DNA from 3 places in the Micromonospora sp. CPCC 206061 genome. Region 2 is predicted to be linked to each of the others. Evidence: riboswitches for the same ligand, from Rfam matches in the RefSeq annotation. Region 2 holds a riboswitch; each other region holds the start of a gene.
The links. Region 2 has a riboswitch for cobalamin ahead of V6V89_RS10630 (ribonucleoside-diphosphate reductase subunit alpha). Riboswitches for the same ligand answer to the same signal wherever they lie in the genome.
Positions count from the first base shown of each region.

Region 1: it holds a riboswitch for cobalamin, as region 2 does, so the genes downstream of both, V6V89_RS15465 (cobaltochelatase subunit CobN) here and V6V89_RS10630 (ribonucleoside-diphosphate reductase subunit alpha) in region 2, are expected to answer to the same signal.
Region 3: it holds a riboswitch for cobalamin, as region 2 does, so the genes downstream of both, V6V89_RS15490 (magnesium chelatase subunit D family protein) here and V6V89_RS10630 (ribonucleoside-diphosphate reductase subunit alpha) in region 2, are expected to answer to the same signal.

Region 1 is NZ_JBAKHX010000018.1:62,289-64,544, reverse strand. Features, by position in the region: gene V6V89_RS15465 (cobaltochelatase subunit CobN) at 1-1,035, opposite strand, end outside; cobalamin riboswitch at 1,072-1,209, opposite strand; gene V6V89_RS15460 (precorrin-3B synthase) at 1,219-2,256, shown strand, end outside.
Region 2 is NZ_JBAKHX010000010.1:60,531-62,786, reverse strand. Features, by position in the region: gene V6V89_RS10630 (ribonucleoside-diphosphate reductase subunit alpha) at 1-1,326, opposite strand, end outside; cobalamin riboswitch at 1,449-1,664, opposite strand; gene V6V89_RS10625 (response regulator transcription factor) at 1,737-1,931, opposite strand; gene V6V89_RS10620 (hypothetical protein) at 2,141-2,256, shown strand, end outside.
Region 3 is NZ_JBAKHX010000018.1:70,603-72,858, forward strand. Features, by position in the region: gene V6V89_RS15490 (magnesium chelatase subunit D family protein) at 1-957, opposite strand, end outside; cobalamin riboswitch at 1,003-1,131, opposite strand; cobalamin riboswitch at 1,136-1,310, shown strand; gene V6V89_RS15495 (CbtB domain-containing protein) at 1,343-1,528, shown strand; gene V6V89_RS15500 (CbtA family protein) at 1,534-2,253, shown strand; gene V6V89_RS15505 (hypothetical protein) at 2,250-2,256, shown strand, end outside.

The sequences.
Region 1 (2,256 bases), on a different contig from region 2:
GGCGTTGCCGATCCGGGCGTGCTTGGTGGGGTACGCGGACAGCATGAGCGCGATCCGCTTCCTGGCGGGCGGCACGTGCCGGAGCCGGGCGTGGGCCACCGCGATACCGGCGACTCGAGCGGCCCGCTCGGGATCGGCCACGTACACCGTGAGCCCGTCTTCGTCGATCTCCTTGAACGAAAACGGCACCGTGATGATGCGCCCGTCGAACTCGGGGATCGCCACCTGCGTAGCGGTGTCCAAAGGGGACATACCGTCGTCGTTGGCGGACCAGGTCTCGCGGCCGGAAGTGAGGCACAACCCTTGCAGGATCGGCACATCGAGCGCGGCCAGCGCGCCGACGTCCCAGGCCTCGTCGTCGCCGCCCGCGCCCGCCTCGGCCGGGCGGGTGCCGCCAGCCGCGAGCACGGTCACGACGAGCGCGTCCGCCTGACCCAGCGTGGCCAACAGCTCGGACTCCGGCGTTCGCAACGACGCGCAGAACACCGGCAGCGGCCGCGCTCCAGCGTCTTCGATGGCCGTACACAGCGCGTCGACGAACGCTGTGTTGCCCGCCACATGGTGCGCGCGGTAGTAGAGCACGGCCACCACCGGCGCATCACCATCGGCGAGCGGGCGCATGAGGCCCCACGTCGGCGTCGGCACGGGCGGTGCGAAGCCGTGACCGGTCAGCAGGACGGTGTCGGACAGGAAGCGGTGCAACTCGGCGAGGTTGGCCGGACCGCCGTGCGCAAGGTATGCGTGAGCTTCCGCGCACACGCCGCTCGGCACCGTCGACAGCCGCATCAGCTCGGCGTCTGGCGCCTGCTCGCCACCCAGCACGACGACCGGACGCGGACCGGCCAGCAGCGCGTCGAGCCCTTCCTCCCAGGCCCGCCGGCCGCCGAGAATACGCACCACGACCAAGGTGACGCCCTCGACCAGCGCGGGCAGGTCGTCGATCGTGACCCGGGCCGGGTTGGCGAGGCGGTAGTCAGCACGGCTGGCACGCGCGCTGAGCAGATCGGTGTCGGACGTCGACAGCAGCAGGAACACGCGGCACGGCTCCCCTCCGAGATCCTCGTCTCGGTCAGTAGGAACGCGGCGACGGGAGTGTCTGGCTTCCGAGAACCGTGGCTCTCGGTGACAGTGGCGGGACCGCACCGGACTCGCACCGGCTTCCTCCGCTTGTCGCCGCGGGTTGCGCCCGCCAGCTTAGCGGGTCGTATGCTCCGGCCCGTGGTCAGCCCTCTCACACCAAGCCGCGATCGCGCCGACGCGTGCCCCGGCGTGCTCCAGGTGCACGCCGCCGCCGACGGCGGCCTCGCGCGCGTGCGGATACCCGGCGGGTGGCTGACCGGCGCGCAGCTCGCCGCCGTCGCCGCCTGTGGCGGCCTGGAAGTCACCTCCCGAGGTAACCTCCAGGTCCGCGGCCTGGCGCCGGGCGCCGAGACGGCGCTCGCCGCGCGGCTGTCGGAGGTCGGCCTGTTGCCGTCGCACACCCATGAGCGGGTACGCAACATCGTGGCATCACCGCTCACCGGCCGTGACGGGCACGGGGTACTAGACGCGCGTCCGCTGACGACGGCGCTGGACCGGGCCCTGTGCGCGGATCCGGCGCTGGCCGAGCTTCCCGGGCGGTTCTTGTTCGCGCTCGACGACGGGCGCGGTGACGTCGCTGGACTCGGCGCCGACGTCGCGATTCACGGCGCCGCCGTGCTGCTCGCCGGCCGCGACAGCGGCCTGCGCGTGTCGCCAGCTGAGGCCGTGCCGGTGCTGCTGGCCGCCGCGCACGCGTTTCTCGCCGAACGGAGCGACGAGTGGCGACTGTCCGAACTGGACGACGGCCCGGCACGGGTGGCGCGGCGCCTCGGCGGATCGGTGGGTGCGTCGGTGAGCGTCGCCGGCCGCCCGCCGATCGGTGCCGTGCGCCAGGTCGACGGCCACGTCGCGATCGGCGCGGCCGTGCCGCTGGGTCGGCTCACACCGGATCACATCGCTGTCCTGTCCGGACAGTCGTCGGTGTGCGTCACGCCGTGGCGAGGAGTCGTCGTCGCCGACCTGCCGGACGCCGGGCTCTTGGAAAATCTGGCGGCGGTGGGGCTCGCGGTCGAGCGCGGCTCGCCGTGGGCCGGTGTGACCGCCTGCGCCGGGCGACCCGGGTGCGCCCGGTCGCTGGCCGACGTGCGTGCCGACGCGCTGGCCTTCCACGGTGGGCGGCCGGCGCCCTCGCTGCCAGTGCACTGGGCCGGCTGCGAACGCGCCTGCGGCCGCCCC
Region 2 (2,256 bases):
CAGGTTGCACACCGCCGTCTCGTCGTCGCCGTTGACCTCGAGGATCTCGGTGCACAGGTTCGACAGGTGGATGGTGTTGCCCGGGGCGCCGGTCTGGTTGGACAGCCGGTTCGACGCGTCCTTGAACGTCATCCACCCGTTGCCGGTCTGCGCCAGGGTGCGCATCATCCGCCCGTACAGGTCACGGGCCTTGACCGTCTTGACCGCCTTCTTCTCGGCCGCGCGGTAGGCCTCCTCGAACTCCTCGCCGTACAGGTCGGGCAGCTCCGGCGCGTCGCTCGGGTCGATCAGGGACCAGTCGGCGTCGGCCTCGACGCGGCGCATGAACTCGTCCGGGATCCAGTTGGCCAGGTTCAGGTTGTGCGTGCGGCGGGCGTCCTCGCCGGTGTTGTCGCGCAGTTCGAGGAACTCCTCGATGTCCGGGTGCCAGGGTTCGAGATAGACGCAGGCGGCGCCCTTGCGCCGGCCTCCCTGGTTGACCGCGGCCACGCCGGCGTCGAGGGTCTTGAGGAACGGCACGATGCCGTTGGACTTGCCGTTCGTGCCGCGGATCAGCGCGCCCCGGCCGCGGACGCGGGACCAGGAGATGCCGATGCCGCCGGAGAACTTCGACAGCTTCGCGACCTGGTGATAGCGCTCGTAGATCGAGTCGAGCTCGTCGCGCGGCGAGTCGACCAGGAAGCAGGACGACATCTGGGTGTGCCGGGTGCCCGAATTGAACAGCGTCGGCGAGCTGGGCAGGTAGGCCAGGCTGGACATCAGCCGGTAGAAGCCGATCGCCTCGGCCGGCGTCTCGGACAGGCCGCAGGCCACGCGCAGCAACCAGTACTGCGGCGTCTCCACCACCAGCCGGGACCGCGGATGGCGCAGCAGGTACCGGTCGGCGACCGTGCGCAGCCCGAAGTACTCGAACCGCAGGTCCGCGTCGGGATCGACGGCGTCGTCGAGCTTGCGCGCGTTGCGGGCCACGAACTCGGCGGTCTCGTCGCCGATCAGCCCCTGCTGGTGCGCGTGGCGGATCGACTGGCTGAAGCTCGCCACCCCCTGGCCGCGGACCTCCTTGTCCACGAACGCGGCCAGCAGCCGCGCCGCCAGCTTCGAGTACTGCGGCTCCTCACCGATCAGCTCGGCCGCCGTCTGGATCGACAGCCGGTCCAGTTCGGCCGTGGTGGCCCCGTCGTACAGCCCGCTGATGGTCTTGGTCGCGACCCGCAGCGGGTCAACCTCGGCCAGGTCGTCCACCCACCGCTCGACCGCTCTAACGATCTTGTTGACGTCTACCGGTTCGCTGTCGCCGTTGCGCTTGCGGACCCGCATGACTGTCATGTCCCCCTACCCTCCGCTTCTGCCGAGGTCGCCGGTGCGCAGGGGGACGCCCCACCGGCCCGTGGCGCGGACCGGCTGATGGCGTCGGCCGTCCCGCGCGGCCTTCGACCACCGCACGCCCGGTGGCGTGCGGTGCGCTGGCAGGTCTTCGGACTCGCGGGCATGACCACGGATGGTCATCTACTGGCCGTCGCTTCCCAGGCCGGCAAAGGCCCAGTGCTTGGTTGACGGCGGTCGTTCCCACTCACCGCTGCGGGGCAGTCCCGGACTCACACCGGGGTTCCCTCTTGCCTCGACCGTCCTGGCGGGACGGTCGAACCAGCTGCAGGCAACACCATATATGGGTGTCAGCTCAAAATCACAACACCAGATGGTGTGTCGGGTGTGTCGCTCGGCTCGGGAGCGCGCCGTCAGGCGGTTTCGACGACCCGGTTCTCCCAGGCCCAGGCGGCGATCTCGACGCGGTTGCGCAGACCGAGCTTCGTCTGGATGGTCGACACGTGGCTTTTGACCGTACTCAGGGAGATGAACAGTTCGGCGCCGATCTCCAGGTTGGTGCGGCCGCGTGCGATCTCCCGGACGACCTCCATTTCGCGGTCCGACAGCGACGGTAGCGTCCTGTCGGGTTCTCGTCCGGGCCTGGTCAGGTGGCGTAGTAGCCGTACGGTGATCGACGGGGCTCCTGACAGCTGACGGCCGGCGACTCTCCGACGCCGCCTTCAACCAGTGCCTCGACAACGCCCCGAAGACCGGCGCCACCGGCAGGTTCGGTGACACCGCGGTATGCCTCGGCGAACTCGGCCTCCACATCGACGTGGAACACCAGCCCAACCAGCGATTCTGGCCGTTCCAATGGATCGAACTGGGGCTGTATCTCGGGCTTGGCGCACTGCTCGCGGCGGTCGGTCTGTGGCGCATCCAGCGCCGGGT
Region 3 (2,256 bases), on a different contig from region 2:
GAGCGGGTCACGGCGGCGCCGGTGTGGCAGGGCCAGACGCGCCGCCTCCCGCACCTCCTCGGCGGTCACCTCGGCACGCCCGTGCCACGCCGCGAGCGTGAGCGCGGCGCGTGCCACCACGATGTCGGCCCGCAGCCCGTCCACCCCGTACGCCAGGCAGAGGCGCGCGATCCGGTCGAGCTCGGCGTCGGGCAGCACCACGCCGGGCAGCCGCGACCGCGCGGCCCTGATCCGCTCCCCGAGCGTCGCGTCGGCAGCCGCCCACCGGGCCGCGAACCCGTCCGGGTCCGCGTCGTAGGCGAGCCGCCGGCGCACCACCTCGACGCGCGGTGCCGGCTCGGTGGGCGCCCCGACGGACACCACGAGGCCGAAGCGGTCGACGAGCTGCGGGCGCGGCTCACCCTCCTCCGGATTCATCGTGCCGACGAGCAGGAACCGCGCCGCGTGCTTCACCGACACCCCGTCGCGCTCGACGTGGGCGCGTCCCATCGCGGCGGCGTCCAGCAGCAGGTCTACCAGGTGGTCCGGGAGCAGGTTCACCTCGTCCACATAGAGCAGTCCACGATGGGCGGTGGCGAGCAGCCCAGGCTCGTACGCCTTGACGCCGTCGGCGAGCGCGCGCTGGATGTCGAGCGTGCCCACGACCCTGTCTTCGGTCGCGCCAACCGGCAGCTCGACGAGCGCGGCACGGCGCGTGCGGGCCGCGACGCCGGAGGGGTGCGGCCCGTCCGGACACTCCGGGTCGGGCGCCACCGGGTCGCAGGCGAACCGGCACGGCGTGACGACGTCCAGCTCCGGCAGCAACCCGGCGAGCGCGCGGACCACGGTCGACTTCGCGGTCCCCTTCTCGCCCCGCACGAGCACTCCCCCGATCGCGGGATTGGTTGCGGTCAGCAGGAGTGCGGTGCGCAGGTCGTCGAGGCCGACGACGGCTGAGAACGGGTATGGCGCGGGCATGTGCGCGAGTCCCTTCCGCGGGTGTCCACGCCCGCGTATCGGTGCGGATGAGCCGAGCGCCCGAAGTGTCTGACTCCCGGGTTGACCCCGGTCACAGTGGCGGGACCGTCCCGGACTCGCACCGGGTTCCTCCGTCACACGCTCGCTCGGCCATGCTAGCGGTGCAGGTGAGGAAGCGATACGCTGCCCAGGCCACGGTGTACGGGAAGCCGGTGTGAATCCGGCGTGGTCCTCGCCACTGTGACCGGGGAGCGCTCCGCTCACCACGCCACTGGGCCGACACTGGTCCGGGAAGGCCGAGCGGAGTGTGCTGATCCGGGAGCCAGGAGACCGGCCGTGGCATTGACCGGATCGCCACGAGGCATGGACGAGAGGAACACCTGGCATGTCGTCGCCCGCACCCTCCACATCGGTTGCTCCCATCCGCGTGCCCGTCTTCGCGTGGCTGCTCGTCGCTGTCGCGCTGGGCGTCATCTACGTGCTGCTTCAGCTCAGCGGCACCGCGTTCGCCGAGCAGCTGCACGAGTTCACACACGACGGCCGGCACGCGCTCGGCGTGCCCTGCCACTAACCCCCGTGACGTCCCTGACACTCGGCGCCGTGCTGCGCCGGGGGGCGCTCTGCGGCCTGATCGCGGGCCTCGCGGCCGCGCTGGTCGGGCTGCTCCTCGTCGAGCCGCGCCTCGACGAGGCGATCGCCCTCGAAGAAGCCTCGCACGAGGAGCCCATGTTCAGCCGCGGCACGCAGGTCTTCGGTGGTGCGGTCGCCGCGGTCGCGGTCGCGGTGTGCCTCGCGCTCGTCGTGGCCGTGGTCTTCGCCGGCGTACGCCACCGGCTGCCGGCCAGCACCGACTTCGGCCGCGCGGCACTGCTCGCGTTCCTCGGATTCGTGACGGTGGCGCTCCTGCCGGCGGTCAAGTACCCGGCGAACCCACCCGGCGTCGGTGATCCCGACACGGTGACCGAGCGCACGGTGCAGTACCTCACCCTCATCGCCGCGGCGATCGCCATATCGTGGCTCGCGTTGCTGGTGCACCACCGGCTCGCCGGCCGCTCGTGGCCGGCGCAGCACCGCACGGCCACCGCCGTCGCGGTCGCCGCGATCGGATACGTCGCGCTGCTCATGACGTGGCCGCCGAACCCAGATCCGGTGCCCGACACCATGCCGGCCGACCTGCTGTGGGACTTCCGGGTGGCATCGCTTGGCGAGCTGACCGCACTGTGGACGGTTTTCGGCTTGACGTTCGCGCTGTCGCTGGTGCCCCGCCGCGCCCCGGCGTCCGCCCGCTCCGCGTGAACC